4 regions of the Massilia consociata genome follow, and region 3 is predicted to be linked to each of the others. Evidence: predicted binding sites of a transcription regulator. Region 3 holds the regulator's gene; each other region holds the start of a gene.

Region 1 (5,527 bases), on a different contig from region 3:
CTCACTCAGGATTGCACCTCCATAGGTATCATTCCACCACATCAATACGACCGGCGCGAGACACGGTTTAACAATTTTGATGCGCGCGAAGTATTTTCGCAAAAAAACAACGGCAGAGTTAGCTGAACGGCATGCAGTCCTACAACAGCCGGAATTCGGCGCCGCGACTCTGCAGTTCGGCCTGCATTGCATCGAAAGCAAGCTCGACTTTGGAGGGCTCGCCCTTCACCCCCAGTTCGATATGACGGCGGGTCTGCGCATCGCCGACGCTGGGCAGGCTGAACACGCGCACGCCGGGGTAGTCGCGTTGCAGCGCTTCCATGAGCGGAGTGAGTGCGGCCTCCGCCTGCTCGTAAACGAGCAGCGAACGCTCCAGGTGGACAGCGGCGTGGAACAAATGGGGATAATGGGCGTCGAGCACCCATTCGATCATCGGCCAGGCCATCACGGGAAAGCCCGGCACGAAGTGATGATGGGCGACGGTGAAGCCGGCGATGCGGTTGTAGGGATTGGGGATCAGGCCGGCGCCTTCGGGGAACTCGGCCATCTTGAGGCGCTGCAGGTTGTCGGGCGCACCGAAATCCGGCTCGTGGCCGGCTTCCCTCGCCGTTTCCCTGATGCGCTCTTCGATATTGACGCGCCCTTCCGGGTGCAGCACGAGCGGCAGCCCGAGCGCCGCGGCCGCGCACTGGCGCGTGTGGTCGTCCGGCGTGGCGCCGATTCCGCCGCAGGAGAACACGATGTCTCCGCCTGCGAAGCTGCGCCGCAGCAGCGCGGTCAGGCGCCCCGGGTCGTCGCCGACGAACTCGGCCCAGGCCAACTGCAGGCCGCGTGCGCCGAGCAGCTCGACCACTTTTGCAAAATGCTTGTCCTGGCGCCTGCCGGACAGGATCTCGTCGCCGACGACGATCAGGCCGAATTCCATGTCTCCTCCTCGTGCATGCCGGGCCAGTGTGCCACAGCCTGCGCTTGCGGCCCGCGCTTCAGGCCGCGGTTCATGCCTGCCCCGCCGGCGCCAATCCGGTCTCGCGCAGCTCTTCCAGCGCACCCAGGCAGTAATACTGGAACCAGAGCCCGGCGAACAGGAAGATCATGACGTACAACCACAGCGAGAGCATCGCCAGGAACGGGAACAGCACGATCGACAGCACCGCGCCTCCCATCCACGCGATGCCGGGCAGCGCGCCGGCCAGGCCGGACGCGAAACCGATCGCCAGCAGCGCGCCACGGTGGTGGCGCATCAATGCGCGCCGCTCGTCCGGGCTGGCATGCGCCGCCAGCGCGTCGTAGCTCATCACGCGCGAGGTGACCCAGGCCCACAGGCAGGCCTGCACCAGCCAGGCCACCGGCGGCACCGCATACAGCGGCAGCGTCAGCAGCCACAGCACCGCGAACACCGTCGTGCTGCCGACGTTGATGGCGACGCTGCCGAGGAAGGAGCCGCCCTGCTTCTTCTCCAGCTTCGGGTACTGTGTCCTGCCGACGTGGCCTTCGATCACGGGCATGGCGATCACGCCCATGAACAGCAGCGCCGAGCCGATCATCAGCGGCAGCAGCAGCGCGATGGCCACCAGCGGCACCACCATCACCTTCAGCACGCCCAGGCCGAGCATGGACAGCACATTGCTGCTCGACTGGAAGATCTCGTACTGCGCGAAGGCGCCGTGCAGCCAGTCGAGCAGCGGCTGCAGGCCGGTCCACAGCAGCGCGCCCCACAGCAGCAGCGACAGCGCCAGCGGCGCGCCGGACAGCAGCAGCATGCGGCGCGAGAACTGGGCGCGCAGGGCGCGCCGGTAGGCGGTGCCGACGCCCTTCATGGCGGCACCGGGCGGGTCGGGTCAAAAACACGTGGCATCCATGCTCCTTGTCGGGAATCCTGGTTTGCCATTCTACCCACATCGCAGGCAGCGCCGCAGGGACGCGCGACACGCCCCTCGATGGCGCTTTGACAAACCTTGCACTACAATCGCCGCTCAACCCCGAACAACAAGGAAGACCATGTCCACCATTACCACCGATTCCGGCCTGCAGTACGAAGACACCGTCCCGGGCACCGGCGCCGAGGCGAAAGCCGGCCAGCACGTCACCGTCCACTACACCGGCTGGCTGCGCAACGACGACGGCAGCCAGGGCGCCAAGTTCGATTCGAGCAAGGACCGCAACGACCCGTTCCAGTTCGCACTGGGCGCCGGCCACGTGATCCGCGGCTGGGACGAAGGCGTGCAGGGCATGAAGGTCGGCGGCCAGCGCCGCCTGACCATCCCGGCCAGCCTCGGCTACGGCGCGCGCGGCGCCGGCGGCGTGATCCCGCCGAACGCCACCCTGATCTTCGACGTGGAACTGCTGGCCGTTTAAGCAACGCGTAGGGTGCACGGCTTTGCCGTGCGCGCGTTCAACCAGCGTGTGATCAGACGCGCCGCATCTGCTCGAATACGTTGGACGCGCGATCGGCGAAGCGTGATCTGGCCCACTGGACCAGATCACGCCTACAGCCGAGCATTTCCTCTAAAGTTCGCCCCGTTTGGCGGTGGACGCGCCCCTCCTGCGCTAAGATCTTCTCCTGTCTTACCACATTGCCAACGCAACCAACACAGGAGTATTCATGAGCTTGCAGGAACAGTTCGCCCAGGCCCAGGCCGAATCCAAGAATCTGCCGGAACGCCCGGACAACATGACCTTGCTGAAGATCTACGCGCTGTACAAGCAGGGCTCGAGCGGCGACGTCACCGGCGAGCGCCCGGGCATGACCGACTTCGTCAACCGCGCCAAGTACGATGCCTGGGCCAACCTGAAGGGCACCTCGCAGGAAGACGCCATGCAGCAGTACATCGACCTGATCGAGGAACTGAAGGGCTGATACCCTCCTGGCCGCCGCCCTGCGGCGGCCGGTGCCGGTTCAGGCCGGCACGAACACCTTGCGCATCTTTTCCGCCACCTTGGCTTCGATGGCCGAGGCGAATGCGCCCATGAAGAATCCCAGGCGAATCCGCATCGCGGCACGCTGGTCCTCCAGGGTCAGGGCCCCCTCCACGCCGCTGCGTCCGAAGCGCAACACGTCGCCATCCCACTTGCATTCCAGGCCATATTCGCTGGCAATCCGCTGCGCCACCTGCTGGGCCGCCGTGCGCGCCTGTTCGGGGCTCAGGTTGTGTTCCTGGATGATGCTAATTTCCGACATTCCGGCTGATCCTTCCTTAAATCGTTGCGAGACAATCCGCCATGATGCCAGTTGGAAGCAGACTAGGCCAGTCCAGCGATGCCTTCGGCTCCGATCCAAATCAATTGACTATAGTCAATGCTCGCGCCGCAGGGCGCGCCAACATGAGAGCGCCGCCCGACATTTCGCAAGGAGCCGTCATGGAACCAGGTGCCCTCTTGCCGGACGAACTGGCCACACCCGAGCATGGCCAGCCGCCGGTCCGCTTCATCCCCACGCCCAGCGCCCCCTATCTTCAGCAGCACCGTACCGCCCGGCTTCTCGAGCAGCCGGCCGGCCCGGATGGAAAGCCGGAACCGTCCGGCGCAGGAGTCGACGACGAGGCCCACGTCGAGCCCCCTGCGCTGCCGCACGCCATGGGAGCACGCGTGCTGATGTGGAAGCAGGACCCGTCGGTCGGCGAGATCGGCACCCGCCGCGCCTACCTGCCGGGCGCGGTGCTGGCCGGGCCGCGCGACGCCCGCATCGCGGCGGGCGTGCCGGGCATCGACCCGGTGGAGCCGAACGCCTTCGGCGACTTCGTCACCCAGCCCGACACCCCGCAGTTCGATGCGGTGCACACCTTCACCGTGGTGCGCCAGACCCTGACGATGTACCAGCGTTCGCTGGGCGCGGCCGGCATCGACATGCCGCTGCCCTGGCAGTGGAACACCAGCATGGATACGCGCCCGCTGAGCATCTTTCCCCACGGCCTGCCGAACGTGATGAACGCGTTCTACAGCCGCAACCAGGCCTGCCTGAAGTTCGGCGATTTCATCCCCATCGGACAAAAGATGAACGAAAAGACAGGTGCGATGGCGGATACGAAGACGGATGAAGCAGCGCGCGTGTACACCTGCCGTTCCTTCGACATCGTGGCCCACGAGACCGCGCATGCGGTGCTCGACGGGCTCAAGCCGCAGTGGCTGCTGGCCGACGCCCCGCCCCAGACCGGCGGCCTGCACGAAGCCTTCGGCGACCTGACCGCGATCTTCCTGGCGCTGTCGCAGCTCGACCAGTGCGAGGCCGTGGTCGCCCAGACCAAGGCGCAGCTGCACGACAAGAACTTCCTGGTCGACGTCGCCGAGCAGTTCGGGCTGGCCCTGGGCAATCCTACCGGCCTGCGCAACGCCGACAACGACCTCACGCTCGGCCAGGCCGGCACCCAGGTGCACGCGATCTCGCAGGTGTTCACCGGCGCCGTGTACGACATCCTGGCGGACATGTTCGCCCACGAGCGCAACCCGGCCCTCGACGACGACGCCGCGGTCCTGCATCGAGTGGCCGCCTACCTGCGCGGCCTGCTGCTGCGCGCCCTCATCGCCGCGCCCGACAGGGCCGCGACCTACGTGGACGTGGTCAACCAGATGTTGCGCATCCTGGGCGAGGACGGCAAGCCGGACATCTACGCGGCCTTCGTGCGCAACCAGTTCGCGCGCCGCGACGTGGTCGAGCTGCCGGACGCGACTACCGCGTCGCTGGCCGGCCTGGCCTGCACCCCGCTCGCGGCCAAGGTATGCGACGCGCCGGGCGCGCGCCAGGACCGGCGCACCTGCTGCGGCACCATGAACCTGCCCGAGTACTACAAGGCCGACCGGGTGCTCGACCTGGAAGCGCAGGCGCTGGCGCGCTGGTGCGCCGCCAACGGCCGCCTCGGCGAATGCGTGATGCCGGCGGTGGCGGTGGTGCCGGTGGCGGCTGTCCCGGTGGCCGCGGTGGGCGGCTTTGCGGAAGAGTCATGAAGATCAGCGCCCGCGCCTGTGGCGGTTTCGCCGGCCTGGCCGAAGCCTACGACCTCGATACCGCCGCCCGTGCCGACGGCGGCGAGATCGAAGACCTGCTGGGCCGGCTCGATTTCTTTTCGAGCGCTCCCGCCTGCGCGGTCGGCGCCGACATGCCGCGCTGGGAAATCACGGTGGAGGACGGCCGGCGCTGCCACACCGTGTTCGTGCGCGAGGACGGCAGCGGGGGCGACTGGCAGGCCCTGCTGGACCGGCTGCGCAGCAGTGCCTGAAGGGCAATCCCGGTGCGTCGGCGGCGCCCCGGGATTGTTGCATCGGCAAGTGCACTCCACATTTGCTTATATATATTGTGTATAAGCCCAATTTGAAGGAAAACCCGAATTGCCCTAAAATACAGTGCTTTGCCATGTCCGGCCGGCCCACTCGTCGGGCACCTCGAAAGGTGCACGGTGCCCCGGCGACGCGACACTCCACCAACTAATAGGACTGTTATGACCCACGTTGTCACCGAATCGTGCATCCGTTGTCGCTACACCGACTGCGTCGATGTATGCCCGGTAGATTGTTTCCGGGAAGGCCCGAATTTCCT
Region 2 (5,527 bases), on a different contig from region 3:
CTCAGGCCGTTGCCAGCACCTGGTCGTCGCCCGGCTGCCCCAGCTCCGCCTTCTGCTTGGCGCTGCCCTTGGTGCGGGAACGCGAGGGCGGCAGGCGGCGCAGGGTCTTGAGCGCTTCGGCGTCCTTGATGCCGATGGTGCGCTGGTCGACGGTGATCAGGCCGATCTCGTTGAAGGCCGACAGGGTGCGGCTGACCGTTTCCAGCGTGAGGCCGAGGTAGCTGCCGATCTCGTGGCGGGTCATGCGCAGGTTGAACAGCTTGCTCGAATAACCCATCGCGGCGAAGCGGTCGGCCAGCGAGACCAGGAAGCGGGCCACGCGTGCTTCGGCAGAGAGGGCGCCGAGCATGCCGATCATGGTCTGCTCGCGCACCAGCTCGCGGCTCATGACGCCGTACATCATGTTTTCGAGTTCGGCATGGACGCGGCCGAGGGCGGTGAGCTTCTTGAACGGCAGCAGGATCAGGTCGCAATCCGACAGCGCCACGGCTTCCGAGGCGTAGTGGCGGGTGTGGATGCCGTCCACGCCCAGCATGTCGCCCTTCATCGGGAAGCTCAGCACCTGCTCGTTACCGAACTCGTCGATGAGCACGGTTTTCAGGAAGCCGGAGTTGACGATGTACAGGGTGTCGAAGGCCTGGCCGATGGTGTGGACACGCTGGCCGGTCTTGAATTGCACATGCTGAAACAGCAATTCTTCCGAGGTAACCGACACGCTGGCCGGAATACGGAGCAGGTCACAGACTTCCTTGAGGTTGGACCAGAGGCGTCCCTGGCGCTGGCGGCCAGCTTCCATGGGCGAATGCATGGTCGGCTGGGTGACGTTGCGTTGTTCTGATGGTGGCTGGGACTGCATGCTCATCTCCAGTTGAAAAATCCTAGTGTTTCAATCGGCGACCTCGGGGCGGAGCGGCAACCGGCGCTGCGGGAGGTTGATCCTGCCAGGCTGGCTCACGCTGGGACTTGGATCGCAAGCAAGTCGAAACGTTGAATTCAGTATGCCAACACGAGTCCGGCACGAATATCAGCAGGTGCTGAATATGTAGGTAGGAGTGCTGATAGGCTTGTAGGAATCGTCCGACCCTGGGCTGCGGCGCCAGAGGGAAGGCGAGGTATCGGGAGGCTGGGAGAAGGGGGCGGGCAGGGCAGGGCGCCCCGCCGCAAGGAGAAAACCGCGTGGCACAAAAACCGCGGTGGTCTGTCTAAAACCTTTTGTTTCCTACGCTTTGTCCTACATTCTGCGCGCCAGCGCTGCCGTCGCTTACGCTTTCATCGGCGACAGGAGGCGGTGCGCCACGGCGTACTGGACCATTTCGGACAAGGAGGTCATGCCCATCTTCTGCATGATACGCGTCTTGTGGGTACTGACCGTCTTGACCGAGAGATGCAGGCTGTTGGCGATCTCGGTGATGGATTTTCCACCGACGAGTAGCGAAAACACCTCGAACTCCCGGTCCGACAACTGCTTGTGGAGCAATTGCTCGTTGGGCGCCATGATGTTCAGCGCCAGCTGCTCGGCCACTTCGGTACTGATATAGGGGCGGCCCGACGCCACCTTGCGGATCGCGCCCACCAGCTGGGTGCCGGCGCTTTCCTTCGTCAGGTAGCCCTGGGCGCCGGCGCGGATCGCGCGCACGGCATATTGTTCCTCTTCGTGCATGGTGAGGATCAGGATGGCGAGCTTGGGCGCTTCGCTGCGTACCTGCCGGATCAGGTCGACGCCGCTGCGGCCGGGCATCGACAGGTCGAGCAGAAGCAGGTCGAAGCCGCCCTGGCGCACCTGGGCCAGTACTTCGAAACCGTTGGTGGCTTCGCCGGCGATTTCGATGTCCGGCGCCCCGTCGAGAATGCGCTTGAGGCCTTCGCGCATGATCGTGTGATCATCGGCAATGACAATGCGAATCATAACTATCCTTCAGGGTGCGAGCGGCGGTAACCAGAGCAGGCTAACACATAATCACAGGGAAATTGTCGTACTTTTTTCACAACGCCACGCCGTCGCGGCCGGTTCCGCGCCGCCAATGCACGGTGGGTTGGCAGCCCTGGCCTTCACGTGCTTGCCGGTTCCTTGATCAGGCGGTGCACCAGCACCGGCTTGGTCGTGTGCGACAACACCTTGTTGGTCACGCTGCCCAGCAGCAACTGGCCCCAGCCGCTGCGGCCATGCGAGCCCATGAAGATCAGGTCGCAGCCTTCCTGCTCGGCGACGTCGACGATCTTCAGGGCCGCGGTGTCGGAAAACGCCGTCATGCACGCATGCTTCAGGTTCGCGTCGGCACACGAGCGCATGATCTTGCCCATGTATTCCTCTCCCAGGCGGCGCATCTGGGCGATGTATTCCTCTTCGCTCGGATAGGAGGGCGGAATGATTTCCACATAGACGGGGTACTGGTAATCAGGCGCGACGAACAGGGCAAGCACTTCGGCGCCCATCTGTTGCGCGAATTTGACGCCGGCGCAGGCCGTATGCTGCGACACGGCCGAGCCGTCGGTGGTGATCAGGATTTTGCGATACATGGTTGACTCCTCCAATGGCCACGCCATTCTGGATTGTCCAGGGCGTGGCGGCGATTGCAAGAACGCAAACTGTTGAGCTCGATCAAACTTTCGACCGGGGTTCCACTGTGCAGGCTCAGCAAGACCACTGCCCGTCGCGATTACGAAAAACAACACCTCCCTTGTGTAAACGATCAGGAACCGTGCGTTTTGATTGTCGCGGAATTAAGTTTCCTTGTCCATTTTGTTGCGTCCTGATCGCCGACATTTACCTGAGGCAACAGCACTGCTACACTCCCATGCAGACTTTTGCCATCCGTTCCATGCCGCGCCGCGCGGCCGGATGGTCGCAGTACCGACCAAATTGCACGCTCATCGCGAACTTATACATCATGGAGAAGCAGGGATTATGACCGACGCCGCTGACGATTTCGACGCATTATTCGAGGAAGTGGCGGCGCAGCGCGCCAACGCGCCCGCTCCGGCGCCGGCCGAATCGGCTCCGGCCTCGGCACCGGCCGCTACGCAAGCCGCCGACGAGGACGACCTCGAGTCGCTGTTCGACCAGGTGGCCGCATCCAGCGCGCCAGCCGTTGCCGCTTCCGCTGCCGCCGTGCCCGCACTGGCCGCCGCCCCGGCGCTGCCGGCCGCCACCATTGACAGCGAGCATGGCATGTACGAGCGCCTCGGCGGCATCGTCCGCCTGCTGCACGATTCGCTGCGCGAGCTGGGCTACGACAAGGCGCTGACCGAAGCCTCGTCGGCCATCGTCGACGCCCAGGACCGCCTGGAATACGTGGCCACGCTGACCGAGCAGGCCGCCAACAAGGTGCTCAACACCCTGGATGACGGCATGCCGGCCCAGGACCTGCTGTCGAAGCAGGCCAAGGACATGGAGAACCGCTGGGCCGACCTGTTCTCGGGCAAGCTGAGCCTGGACGAGTTCAAGGCCCTGGCCGGCGATTCGCGCCAGTTTGCCGCCGCCGTGAACGAAGCGACCGAAGCCGAAAAGGCGCGCCTGCTCGAGATCATGATGGCCCAGGACTTCCAGGACATCACCGGCCAGCTGATCAAGAAGGTGGTGAAGATCACCCAGACGGTCGAGCAGGAGCTGGCGCAGCTGCTGCGCGACCACGCGCCGGCCGACCTGAAGGAAAAGCTGGCCAAGAAGGAGACCCCGCCGGCGCCTGTGCCGCTGATGCAGGGTCCGTCGGTGCCGGACACGGCGCTGAACCAGGATAGCGTTGACGATCTTCTCGCCGATCTGGGGTTCTAATGGACGATATGCTCAAGGACTTCGTCGTCGAGGCGATGGACCTTGCAGTGAATGTTGAAGAACATTTGCTGCGCCTCGAACGCGATCCGGACAACAAGGAAACGCTCAATGCGGTGTTCCGCTCCTTCCACACGATCAAGGGCGGCGCCGGCTTCATGGGCCTGCCCGCGCTGGTCGCGGCCTGCCACCTGACCGAAAACCTGTTCGACGCGCTGCGCACAGGCGTCGCGCCGGTGACCCCGCTCGCGATCGAAGCGGCACTGGAGGCGTCCGGCTTCGTGGCCGACCAGCTCAACGACCTGAACAACGGCACCCCGCCGGAAGGCCTGGCGTCGATGCCGGCCGACCTCGAGCGCATCCTGATGGACGCGATCGAAGGCAAGGGCGCGTCGAGCGCCCCGGCTGCTGCGCCAGCTCTTGCGCCGGCGCCTGCTGCCGTTGCTGCCGTGCCGGCCGTGGCTGTTCCGGCTGCACCTGCCGTGGGCGAGGATGGCCTCGACTGGGTCGGGATGTACAACGCCGTGGTGCCTGCGGGCGCCGCGATTGCCGCGCCGGCCGATCCGTCGGCTGCAGTCGTGCCGGCCGCCGCCCCTGTGCAGGCCGCTGCCCCGGCGCAGGCCGACTCCGCGCCGGCTGCCAAGGCATCCGGCTGGGACGGTGTCGACCGCCGCCAGAACGACAAGGTGGCCGATGCGCGCGCAGCAAGCGCCCCGGCCAAGGACGAAAGCATCCGTATCGATGCGGTCAAGCTGGACGCGCTGCTGGAAGTGGCGGGCGAATCGGTGCAGGCCGCCAACCAGGCCGCCGTGCTGCTCGAGCGCCTGCAGCAGTTCAAGTTCGAAGGCCCGGCCGCCGCCCTGTTGGCAACGCTCACCGAGACGCTGGAGCGCGCCTCGCGCTACTCGGCCGAACTGCAGCGCGCCACGCTGGCGACCCGCATGCAGCCGGTCGGCCGCCTGTTCCAGAAGTTCCCGCGCCTTGTGCGCGAACTGGCCAAGGACCTCGGCAAGGACGTCGAGCTGACCATCGAAGGCGCCGAGACCGAAGTCGATCGCGTCGTGGTGGACAGCCTGTACGACCCACTGGTGCACATGCTGCGCAACGCGCTCGACCACGGCGTCGAGTCGCCGGAGGAGCGGGTTGCCGCCGGCAAGCCGGCCAAGGCCTTCATCCTGCTCAAGGCATGGCAGGAAGCGAACAGCGTCATGATCGTGCTACAGGACGACGGCAAGGGCATGGATCCGGTCAAGCTGCGCCGCAAGGCCATCGACAAGGGCCTGATCGGCGAGAACAGCGCGCAGAGCGACGACGAGGCCTACCAGCTGGTGTTCCTGCCGGGCTTCTCGACCAAGGAAGTGGCGTCCTCGGTCTCGGGCCGCGGCGTGGGCATGGACGTGGTCAAGACGGCGGTGGAGAAGAACCGCGGCGCGATCCGCATCGAATCGCAGCTGGGCGCGGGCACGCGCTTCGCGATCCGCCTGCCGATCGAGCTGTCGATCGTCCCGACCATGCTGGTGTCGACTTCCAGCGCCCAGCTGGCGCTGCCGATGGCCGTCGTCGAGCGCGTGGTCGAGCTGCCGGAAGAGTTCCAGTGCGTGGGCGGCGCCCCGGTGCTGAAGGACCAGGGCCGTCCGCTGCCGGTGCGTTCGCTGGCGCTGGCGCTGGGCTACGAAGCCTGCTCCGAGCGCGTCGGCATCGTCGTCAACGCGCCGCAGCCCTACATCCTGGCGGTGGAAGCGGTGGACGGCACGGCCG
Region 3 (5,527 bases):
GACGATGAGGATCATCCACAGCGCCATCGACAGCATCTTGCGCACCGCCGGGTTGTCGCGCCGCTTCAACAGCTGCCAGGCGGCGCCGGCGGCGACGATCAGCGCCGTGCACAGGTAGGCCGCGATCACCATGTGCAGCAGGCGGTATGGGAACGAGGGATTGAACACGATCGCCAGCCAGTCGGCCGGCACCATGCGCCCGCCCTCGATGGCATAGCCTTGCGGCGTCTGCATCCAGCTGTTGGCGGCCAGGATCCAGGTGGACGAGATCAGGGTGCCGATCGCCACGGCGCAGGTGGCGGCGAAGTGCAGCGCCGGACCGACGCGGTTCCAGCCGAACAGCATCACCCCCAGGAAGCCCGCTTCGAGGAAGAAGGCGGTGAGCACCTCGTAGGACAGGATCGGCCCCAGGATGCTGCCGGCGAACTCGGACAGGTAGCTCCAGTTGGTCCCGATCTGGTAGGCCATCACGATGCCCGACACCACGCCCATGCCGAAGGTGACGGCGAAGATCTTGAGCCAGAAATGGTACAGGTCGACGTAGACCTGGCGCTTGGTGCGCAGCCAGCACAATTCGAGCACCGCAAGATAGCTTGCCATGCCGATCGTAATCGCAGGAAATATGATGTGGAACGAGATCGTGAACGCGAACTGGATGCGCGCGAGATCCAACGCGGACAAACCGAACATGCGGGCTCCTCAGTTGTGCGTGCCTGGGCTGCTGCCTGGTCGTACTGCGTCAAGGCGTGTGCGGAATCTAGCACGCATGGCGGGCGCGCACGGTTGGGAGATGTTTATTTGCTACGCCAGGCGCGGATGGCGCCGGCTTTTGCGGGGAATGCGGCGGCTAGCGCATGCCGCGCGGTGCCAGCCGGCCACGGTTTTCTCCGTCCTGCGACCGTAGCTACTGATTCAGGGCAACACCGTGCCAAATCCCGAATACCTGCGCAATTGACTCGTCTATATTTTCTTGAGGCTCACGCGCTGACCGCGAGCACACCGGACATCGCGTGGAGCGAGGACATCCTGCTCCATGCCGACTGCCTGGTCGTGAACCCGTGCTCGCTGCCTTCCCCCTTGCCCTGCTCCCCCCTGCCGCACTCTACAAAGGAGAACCCATGTCGCCGAACGATCGTCTCGACAGCAGTACAGTGATGGCCCTGGACGAACCCGCGCAGCCCGCCGGATCGTCCGCCTTCCCGACCGCCTGGGCCGAGGTCCATGCACAGGCCGACGCGGCCTTGCTGCAACCCGCACTCCAGGGGAATGGCTTCACCTACCGGCATGACTGGGGCGCCCGGCGCGGCCAGGTGGTGCTGCGCCTGAACTGGGGGGACGTCACCCCGCGCTCGCGCGTGTTCGTATCGGTCGCCGAAGGGCTTTCCGGCGGGCCGGAAACCGGCAAGTTCATCGGCGCAGCGCGCTACACCGTGCACAACGTGGCCCCGCGCGCCGGGGGCGTCGACATCTGGGTGAACATCGAATGGAGTACGGATCTTTTGCTCTACGCCGATTACCTGGTGGTCAACCCGGCCGACGTCACCACCAGGACGGTCCAGGTCACGGTGCACCGCCACAGCAGTGTCCCCCTGAGCGACGCCGAGGCCGACCGCATCCTCGCCGACATGGGCACCATCCTGCAGAGCGACGACTCCCCTGCCGACGTGGCGACCCCGGTGCGGTTCGTGCGCAACGGGGCGGTGCGGGTCCTGCCGCCGACGGTCGCGGGCACGATCCAGACCCAGGCCGAATGGACCACCTTGATGACCGCCGGCACCGGGATCAAGGTGGTCCAGGCGATCCGCTGGTGCGGCGGCCCGGGCGACAGCATCATCGGCTGCGCACCGGTCGGCAGCCCGTCGGTCAACCTGGCCGTGGTCCGCTTCACGCCTGGCCAGGAGGGCATCCTCTGGGCCCACGAGTACGGCCACAACGCGGGCAACGGCCACCGCACGGACGACCCCCGGGCCCTGATGTATCCCGCCATCGGTCCGGACCACAACGTGGTCAACAACGCCGAAGCGGAGCGCTTCCTGAGCGGCCCGACCGCGGCGACCGGCAAGGTGCTGCCCGCAAGCGGCTGCTGCTGCGACGGCGAAGCGATCCAGCCGCCCCGGGATGTGCGCGACTTCGTTTCCCTGCACTGGATCGAAGGGGTGCCCTACGAGGCCGCGTCGCGCTATACCGAGGACGACGCCCGCCGCCTGCTGGCATGGCTGGTCGACGAACCGGAACAGCACGAGGAGTTCCTGCCGCAGATCGTGAGCACGCTCTGCTTCATCGGGAGCGAGGTCGCGGTGCAGCCGCTGATCGACTTCGTGCGCAGCCCGCGGTCCGGGCGTGCGGTGTTCAATGCGAAGAATGCCGCACTGGTCCGGCTCGGCGACCTGGTCAACAAGTCCGGCAGCAGGGCCGCCCTGGACTTCCTTGCCGGCGTCGCGGCCGGGATGGACGCGGCCAAGGCCCTGGCCGCGCCCCAGGCGTCGGCGGCCAAGGCCGAAGCCGCTGCGGCAGGCGTCACGGCGCCGGGCATCGACGCGCTGGGGGCAGAACTGGCCGTGTCCGCGACCTTCGGCCTGTCGCTGGCGGGCACGCCGGAAGCGGAGCAGGCCATCGAACGCCTGATCGACGACCCCGACGCCTTTGCCTCCGTGAACCAGGCGGCGGTGGAGGCGGCGGAGATCTGCCGGACCGTCCGTGCCCGGGGCCAGCGCGAGTACTACCGGATGAAGGCAGAACACAGGAACCACCTGTAGCACGCCGCCGTGGGCGGGCGCCCGGCCGGCAGCGGCGGGCGCCTGCCCCACGGCGCTTATGCGCCGCCTGCCTGCCGCTTGTCTATAATGGCTGCGTCCGCACTACCTTTTCCGCCATGAACCAACCCATGTCGCTCCCGGGCACGCCACCGGTCAGCATCCAGGCCCTCAAGACCAGCTGCAGCGCGTGCAGCATGCACCAGCTGTGCCTGCCCATGGGGCTGGAAGACGCCGACATCAACCGGCTCGACCAGATCATCGGCCGCCGCCGCCGGCTCGCGCGCGACGAGCGCCTGTACCAGATGGGCGAGCCGTTCGGCAGCCTGTACGCCGTGCGCTTCGGCCACTTCAAGACCTACCAGGTCAACGCGGCCGGCGAAGCCCAGATCACGGGCTTCCAGATGGCGGGCGAATTGCTGGGCATGGACGCCATCAGCGGCACCCACCACTGCGACGCGGTGGCGCTCGAGGACAGCGAAGTGTGCGAGATTCCGTTCTCACGCCTGGAAGAACTGTTCGGCGAGGTGCCGGCGCTGCTGCGCCACTTCCACCGCATCATGAGCCAGGAAATCACGCGCGAGCAGAACGTGATGCTTCTACTAGGCAACATGCGCGCCGAGCAGCGCTTCGCCGTGTTCCTGGTGAACCTGTCGGCGCGCTACGCCGCGCGCGGCTACTCGCCGACCAGCTTCCAGCTGCGCATGTCGCGCGAGGATATCGGCAACTACCTCGGGCTCACCATCGAGAGCATCAGCCGCCTGCTGTCGCGCTTCAAGAAGCAGGGCTGGATCCAGGTCGACAAGCGCGAGGTCACGCTGCTCGACCCGGCGAAACTGAAGGCCGTGGCGGCGGGCACGGACGTCTGCAGCCCGGCCTGACACGGTCGAACGGCATGGCCGTCCTTCCGTCCATCGCGCCATGTGCGCAGCAGCTCAAAGCTCGATGACGAGTCCCGGCCGAAAGGCCTCCTGCTCGCCCTTGCTGAGGTAGCCCAGCGGATTGGCCACCACGCGGCAGGACCACGCCTTGCCGCCCTTGCCTCCCTCCTCACCCCGCACCACGTAGTCGTTGGCGCAGTGCAGGTGGCCGTGCATCCACACGTCGGCCAGCGGGAACAGGTCGTCCATCGCGTTGCAGAAGCCTGCGGTGCCGGGCGTCAGGCCGTAGCGCGGGTCGGCGCTTTGCAGGCTCGGGGCGAAGTGGGTCACCGCCACCGTGACGCCGTCGAAGGGCGTGGACAAGGCCTCGCGCAGCCAGGCCTGGCACGCGAGCGACATGGTGCGGATGCCTTCGGCCAGCACCGGCGCGCCGTCCTTCAGCGTGGTGTTCTTGGACAGGTAGTAATTCGCCGCGCGGAACGCCTTTTCGCGCCGCTGCAACTGCTTCGTCAGGTCCTGCTCCTGCACGGCCAGGGCGTCGAAGTCGCTCCACAGGGTAGTGCCGACGAAGCGCACGTGGCCGATGGCCAGCGTCTCGCGGTCCAGCCATTCGATGCCGAGGCGTTCGCAGGTGGCGCGCAGGCGCATGTAGGCCTCGTCGAACTCGAGGCCGTCGAACTCGTGGTTGCCGGGGATGTACAGCACGCGGGCACGCGGTGCGCCCTCGCGCAGCGGCGAGAAGCGTTCCAGGCCGAAGTCGAGGGACGCCAGCCGGGAACCCGACTGGTAGGAGCCGATGTCGCCCGCCAGGACGACGATGTCGGTATCGTCCTGGATCAGCGGCACGAAGTGCGGGTAGCGTTCGAGGTGCAGGTCGGAGAAAAGCTGGATGCGCATGGTCGACGAGTATAGCGGCTTTCGCCGCCGCGCCGCGCCGCCTGCTCCGGTTGCCTAGAACGTCACGCGCACGTAGGGCGCGCTCTGCCTCGCCTCGCCGTGGTGAACGGCTTCGATGTTGTTGCCGTCCGGGTCGAGCACGAAGGCGCCGTAGTAGCCGGGGTGATAGGCGCGCTCGCCGGGGCGGCCGTTGTCCCTGCCGCCGGCCTTCAGGGCCGCGTAGTAGAAGGCATCGACCATCTTGCGGTCGCGCGCCTGGAAGGCCAGGTGATGGCGCCCGGTGAGCACGCCTTGCGCCGCCTCGCTGTCGCGGCTGGAGATGAACAGCTCGTCGGCCCAGAAATAATCCTCGCCCGAGCCGCCGAGCGGGATGCCCAGCACCTCGAATACGGCGCTGTAGAACCTGCGTGAAGCAGGCAGGTCGCGCACCACCAGCTGGATGTGGTCGATCAGGCGCCCGCGGTAGATCTCGTTTGTTTCCATGGTGTGCTCCTGCGAAGTCCGTCGTGAAAGTCGATCGTGGGAACCGAGCAGCTTCCCGGCAGTATAAAAGCAAAACCCTGTCACGACAACGGCTGCTTCGCGGACATTACCGCCTGCCTCAGCGCCAACGTTATCGCCAAACGGCGGGAAGCTTGCCCCGTCATGCCTCCCGCACCGATCGATGCATGCAGACCGCAGGCCGGTGGCGCCGGCACGCATGCCGGCACCACCGGACCGTCTCAAGGCCTTACGCCTTCTTCTGGCGCGCGATCCAGCCGTCCACCAGCTCGCCCAGCACGTCCAGCGGCACCGAGCCGGCGCCCAGCACCAGGTCGTGGAAGCCCGCGAGCGAGAACTTCTCGCCCAGTTCCTTCTTCGCCTTCTCGCGCAGGTCGATGATGCGCAGCATGCCGATCATGTAGGCGTTGGCCTGGCCCGGCCAGGCGACGTAGCGCTCGACTTCCTGGGCGCCGATGCCGTAGTCGATCGCCTGCTGGCGGGTCCAGCCCTTCG
Region 4 (5,527 bases), on a different contig from region 3:
ACGTGAAGTACTTCGAGGATTCGAAGTCGGGCACGCCGGGCGCGGACAACTACAAGGTCAAGGGCAACATCACCTGGGTCAGCGCCGCCACCGCCCTGGAGGCCGAGGTGCGCCTGTACGACCGCCTGTTTACGGAGCCGCAGCCGGACGCCGGCGGCAAGGATTTCAAGGCCGCGCTCAACCCGAACGCCCTCGAAACCGTGACCGCCTACCTGGAGCCGGGCTTGAAGGATGCGATGCTCGAGCAGCGCTTCCAGTTCGAGCGCCACGGCTACTTCGTGGCCGACCGCGTGGACTCGAAGCCGGGCAAGCCGGTGTTCAACCGCGTGACCACGCTGAAGGACAGCTGGGGTAAATAAACGGAAACAAGGGACAAGTAAACTTTCCCTGAACCATCAGCTCTTTCCTACAGAAGAGCTGATGGTTTCTTCCAGCAACAAATTCAACCGGCAGGAAGGTTTCCACCTCACAAGTCCCGTTGGTTTTCTGGTAAACCTATCCAATCTGATAGGTACTTCGTGGTCTGAAGACGCTTAGCGTATGAATGTGTGTCGCATTATCGCGACGCGTACCCTTTCGCAAGCGAGACTTTGGACCATGTCTTCACGCCGCCCCCCTTCCAGACTGGCTGCGCTGCCGATGACCCTCCTGACTGGCGCGCTGCTGTCGGTAACAGTCGGCACCGCCTTGTACCTGGTCACCGCCGAGGCCATCGAGAGCGATGCCCAGGAGCGTTTCCGCGGCATGGCACGCGCCGCGCAGTACGCGATCGACGCCCGCATCAAGAGTTATACCAACGTGTTGCGCGGCACGGCCGGGCTGTTTCACGCGAATCCGGAAGCCAGCGCCGACGATTTCCGCCACTACGTCGAGCAGCTCGACACGCCCCGCAACTTCCCAGGCATCGAGGCCATGAATTATGCGCGCACCGTCGGCCCGGCCGAACTGTCGGCGGTGGAAGCCGACGTGCGCCGCCGCCTGCGTCAATATGGCATGCCCGAGCCAACCAGGGAGCTGCGTCCCGTACCAGGCCGCGACAGCTACACGATCATCGTCTACATGGAACCGGCCATCCCGGAATCGCTCGACAAGCTCGGCCTGGATCTGGAAGCGCGCAGCTACGCCCGACGCACGGCGGCAGAGGCGCGCGACAACAATACCATTGCCGCCTCGGGCATTCGCGTCAACATACCCTCTGGTCCGAAGCAGAACATCCTCGCAATGCGCTTGCCGGTGTACCGCAGCAATATGCCGCTCGGCACCGTCGCCCAGCGCCGCGCCGCCTACATCGGCTCCGTCGGTATCGGTTTCGGTGTCAACAAAATGGTCAACGGCATACTCGAGGGATTCCTGGTCAAGGGCGCGCGCCTGGTCCTCACCGACCTCAGCGATGTGCCGCCGGAGCCGGGCGAACACCGGCCCAGCGCGGTCCTCTACGACAGCCATGCAGCGGCGAAAGTCCGACCATCAATGCGCGACGACGCCGGCATGCTGAGGGCCAGCCTGCCGATCGAATTCAACCAGCGCCAGTGGCGCGCCGATTTCAGCATCGCCAAGTCGGCACTGTACACCCGCTTCGACCTCTTCTATCCCTGGCTGGCCGCGCTTGCCGGCACGCTCAGCACCGCCCTGCTCTACGCGCTGTTCCAGACCATGGCCACTTCGCGCCGTTCGGCCCTGCGCATGGCCGAGGACATGACGCGCGAGCTGCGCGCCAGCCAGGCCAAGCTGCAGGCCACCAACGAAAAGCTGCGCCTGCTGGCTGCGCATGCGGAACAGATCAAGGAAGGGGAGCGCAAGCGCATTGCGCGCGAGATCCACGACGAGCTCGCGCAGAACCTGCTGGCGCTGAAGATCGAGGCGGAGTTCCTCGCCAACCGTACGCGCGAGCGCCATGGCCACCTGCACGAGCGCGCCAGCGCGACGGTACGCCAGATCAATGTGACGATCCGCAGCGTGCGCCAGATCATCAATGACTTGCGCCCTAACGTGCTCGACCTCGGGCTGAACGCGGCGGTGGACTGGCAGGTGACCGACTTCGCGCGCCGCACCGGCATCGAATGCGAGCTGGTCGAGGACGAAGCCGAACACTACCTCGACGACCACTGCGCCACCGCCCTGTTCCGCATCCTGCAGGAATCGCTCAACAACGTGGCCCGGCACGCGCGCGCAAGCAAGGTACGGATCGACCTGCACCAGCATGCCGACATGCTGACGATGACGATCCGCGACAACGGCGTCGGCATGCAGCCGGGCAGCCGCAACCGAAACGGTTCCTTTGGCCTGGTGGGCATCGAGGAGCGCGTCAACATCCTCGGCGGCAGCTTCTCGATCAGCAGCGGCCCCGATACCGGCACCACGATCGTCGTCACGATTCCGGTAGGCGAAGGCGGGACAGGACCACGTCCCCTGCCCGCCCAGGACAACGATTTCACGCTGTCCGCGCTGGCTTGACGCACGCGCGAACCGTCAACGATTCGTATCAATTGTTGTAGCGTTTCCGCACAGCAGTTCCTTACTTGACAGAGCTCAACATTAACACTGACCTCGCGCAGGACAATTGTTATCACTGCCACCGGTCAAGACGCTCTTCTTGGCTTCCGATTAACGCGAACCACATACTCAGGAGGAAGTTTCTGGAGTACCGCAGCACCAAAAACTAGGGAATAAGAAATGCCTACATAAATCGTCCAAAACAAAAGGTGATCATCATGTCGACCAATGAATTCGCAGCGTTCCAAGCACTTGACCTTGCCCCGATTAAAATGAAACTGATGCATGTGGAATCCGGCGAAGGCTGGTCCGCATTGCGCGCAGACGCAGTGGAAACCGAATACCGCCGTTTCCTGTTCCTGATGAAGAAATACCCCAACGCAGAGGCTTCGCCGACTGTCGACGTGGACACCTTCTGGCATTACCACATCCTCGACACGATGAAGTACGCACGCGACTGCGCCGCCGTATTCGGCTACTTCCTGCACCACTATCCTTACGTCGGCATCGGCGCCAGTGCGAACGACAGCGATCACGTCGCCGCCGGCGAACGCATGCGCGAAATCTATGAAGCGGAATTCGGCGCCGCAGCTGTCCCCTACGCCGCCTGGAACACGTCTGACAGCAAGCGCCTCGACATCAGCGCATGGTACAAACTGCCTGGAGAGCGACGCGAAGCCGCCAACACAGCATACGCGTACTGCACCGCACCGGGAACGCCACGCCAGGCCAGTAACGCCGCATATGCCTACTGCACTGCCCCGGGAACGCCACGCCAGGCTGCCAACGCTGCCGCGTACGCCTACTGCACCGCGCCGGGAATGCCACGCGAAGCTGCCAATGCCGCATACGCCTACTGCACCTCGCCGGGAGTGCCGCGCCAAGCTGTCAACTCCGCGTATGCTTACTGCACCTCGCCGGGAATGCCACGCGAAGCTGCCAACGCCGCCGCGTATGCATATTGCACGTCGCCGGGTGTACCCGCCCAGGCCGCCGACGCCGCGTATGCTTACTGTACCGCGCCGGGAGCGCCGCATGACGCCGCCAACGCCGCAGCGTACGCATTCTGCTCCTCGCCGGGAAAGCAGCCGCAGTCCGATGCCGCGGAACCTTGCGCCGCACCGGGCAAGGAACTGGCGCACGCAGCCTGACTCCCCCGTCGAAGGCCGGTATGGCGACAGGCCGTACCGGCCTTTTTCATTCACGCCGCGAGCGGCTCCACCACCTCGTCCGGCCTGACCATCAGTTCGCGCAGTTCGCGAATGCTGAATTCGCTCACCTCATGCATGCGCAACAAGAGCGTTGCTCCGATCGGCAGCGTGTTATGGCGGATCTTGCTGATCACGGACGGCGCCACTTCGAGCACGCGCGAGAGCGCGGCATCGTTCTTCAGGCGCAGCCTGGCGATCAGGGCGTCAAGGACGCGGTTGGGGTCGTACTCCGCTCCCGGCGGCAGTCATCTGATGGGCATCTTGGCTTCTTTCAGGAATATTAATTATTTGTCACTTTTCGTGATCTATCGTGGAAAATTTGCACACGCTGCCGAAACGGCATCGTTTATGTGGCTTTTTTCGCCAGGGGCGAAATGATACACAGTGCGCTTGCTTGTTGCGCAAGACGGGGACGTTTTTGAAGAGCCGAGGGTGCGGCGATGTGCATCCTTCCGGTGGAGCCGGGACACGGACGCATGGGGGGAAGCCACCCGGCGGCGCGGGTGGCCGATGTGAAGTCGATCGACTCGTCGGGCTAAATTTTCTGGCTGAATCGTGCCGGATTCGCAGCCTTATTTCTTCTTGCCTGCCCCGGCCTTGGCCAGGCCGCTGGCCTGGTACAGGGTGCGGGCATCGGCATGCGCGCGCTCCAGGGTGCGCATGCCGGGCTTGTCGTCGTGCGGCACGAAGTATTCCTTGTCCTGCGCATCGACGACGATCTTGATCGCGGCGGCATCCGGGACGCCGTATTTTTCGACGATCAGCGTGGTGACTTCGTCGAGGTATTCTTCATAGGTCATGCTGGCTTCTCCTCCTGGGGCCGTGATTGTACGCCGGCCAGCGCCGTCGCGACATCGGGAAAGCGCAGCCGCGCCCGCAATTCGCGCTTCAGGCGGGTGTTGTCCAGGCGGCGCGACTCCGACATGAAGGACAGCAGCGTCGGCGTGACCACCGCTTCCAGCTCGGTGCGCGGCAGGCGCGGCGGGCGGGCCAGCGCGAAGGCGTCGGCCACGGCATCGAAATAGTCGCCCATCTTCATGCGCGTGTCGTCCACCGCGTGGACCACGCGTCCCGGCAGTCCGCGCAGCAGCGACAGCAACACGATGCGCGCCAGGTCGTCGGCGTGGATGTGGTTGGTGTACACGTCATCCTCCGGCCGCAACGCCGGCGTGCCCTGCTCCAGCCGCTTGAGCGGCAGGCGGTCGCCGGCATAGATGCCGGGCACGCGCAGGATCGACAGCCGGGTGCCGTTGGCCAGCGCCCACGCGCGCAGCACGCGCTCGGCATCGACACGTCGCCGCGCACGCGCATTGCGCGGCGCGACCGGCCGCGATTCACGCACCAGCGCGCCGCCGCAGTCGCCGTACACGCCGCTCGTGCTCACGTAGGCGAGCCGCGCCACCCTGCCGAGGGCGGCCACGAGGTGACGCGTACGGCGGTCCAGGACGCCCTCGGGCTGCGGCGGGGCCAGGTGCAGCACCCAGTCGGCCAGTCCGTGCAGGCGGCGCAGGCTGGCGGGATCGTCGAGGTCCGCCACCACCGGCACGGCGCCGGCCGCGCGCAGCGCGCGGCAGCGCTCGCGCTGGCTGGTGAGCGCAAAGACGCGGAAACGCGCGGCGACCAGCGGCAGCAGGCGCATGCCGACGTCGCCGCAGCCGACGATGAGCAGGCGCGGTCGGTGGAAGGCGGCAGGCTGGATCATGGGTGCAAAAGAATAACGGGAGCGATGGGAGCGCGCTACTCTAGCACAGCGCCGGCCTGGCCCAGCCGGCCGGCGTTTCACGGCCGGGAGGCCGGCGGTGTAGAATACGCCCGAAAAACAT

Evidence for each region. The regulator FNR, encoded in region 3, switches genes on or off when oxygen is low (the NO sensors DNR and NnrR bind a similar motif). The targets are predictions, from matches to a motif close to TTGATNNNNATCAA.
Region 1: ACFFJK_RS04445 (gluzincin family metallopeptidase) is a predicted target of FNR. The motif match lies at 3,283-3,296, and genes of this name have one in related genera.
Region 2: ACFFJK_RS13770 (universal stress protein) is a predicted target of FNR. The motif match lies at 2,590-2,603, and genes of this name have one in related genera.
Region 4: ACFFJK_RS02195 (glycine-rich domain-containing protein) is a predicted target of FNR. The motif match lies at 2,520-2,533, and genes of this name have one in related genera.

The regions. Positions count from the first base shown of each region.
Region 1 is NZ_JBHLWP010000006.1:70,925-76,451, forward strand. It holds gene ACFFJK_RS04420 (competence/damage-inducible protein A) at 140-925, opposite strand; gene ACFFJK_RS04425 (EI24 domain-containing protein) at 996-1,817, opposite strand; gene ACFFJK_RS04430 (FKBP-type peptidyl-prolyl cis-trans isomerase) at 1,999-2,355, shown strand; gene ACFFJK_RS04435 (acyl-CoA-binding protein) at 2,603-2,857, shown strand; gene ACFFJK_RS04440 (polyhydroxyalkanoic acid system family protein) at 2,897-3,178, opposite strand; gene ACFFJK_RS04445 (gluzincin family metallopeptidase) at 3,358-4,938, shown strand; gene ACFFJK_RS04450 (protealysin inhibitor emfourin) at 4,935-5,210, shown strand; gene fdxA (ferredoxin FdxA) at 5,430-5,527, shown strand, end outside.
Region 2 is NZ_JBHLWP010000013.1:84,282-89,808, reverse strand. It holds gene ACFFJK_RS13780 (Crp/Fnr family transcriptional regulator) at 2-796, opposite strand; gene ACFFJK_RS13775 (response regulator) at 1,262-1,906, opposite strand; gene ACFFJK_RS13770 (universal stress protein) at 2,050-2,517, opposite strand; gene ACFFJK_RS13765 (protein phosphatase CheZ) at 2,906-3,772, shown strand; gene ACFFJK_RS13760 (chemotaxis protein CheA) at 3,772-5,527, shown strand, end outside.
Region 3 is NZ_JBHLWP010000001.1:210,081-215,607, reverse strand. It holds gene ACFFJK_RS00955 (cytochrome ubiquinol oxidase subunit I) at 1-690, opposite strand, end outside; gene ACFFJK_RS00950 (zinc metalloprotease) at 1,119-2,756, shown strand; gene fnr (fumarate/nitrate reduction transcriptional regulator Fnr) at 2,873-3,634, shown strand; gene ACFFJK_RS00940 (metallophosphoesterase) at 3,689-4,531, opposite strand; gene ACFFJK_RS00935 (VOC family protein) at 4,586-5,014, opposite strand; gene ACFFJK_RS00930 (DUF885 domain-containing protein) at 5,262-5,527, opposite strand, start outside.
Region 4 is NZ_JBHLWP010000003.1:133,003-138,529, reverse strand. It holds gene ACFFJK_RS02205 (glutamine--tRNA ligase/YqeY domain fusion protein) at 1-359, shown strand, start outside; gene ACFFJK_RS02200 (sensor histidine kinase) at 640-2,454, shown strand; gene ACFFJK_RS02195 (glycine-rich domain-containing protein) at 2,712-3,644, shown strand; gene ACFFJK_RS02190 (hypothetical protein) at 3,695-3,838, opposite strand; gene ACFFJK_RS02185 (hypothetical protein) at 4,277-4,504, opposite strand; gene ACFFJK_RS02180 (NAD(P)H-binding protein) at 4,501-5,406, opposite strand.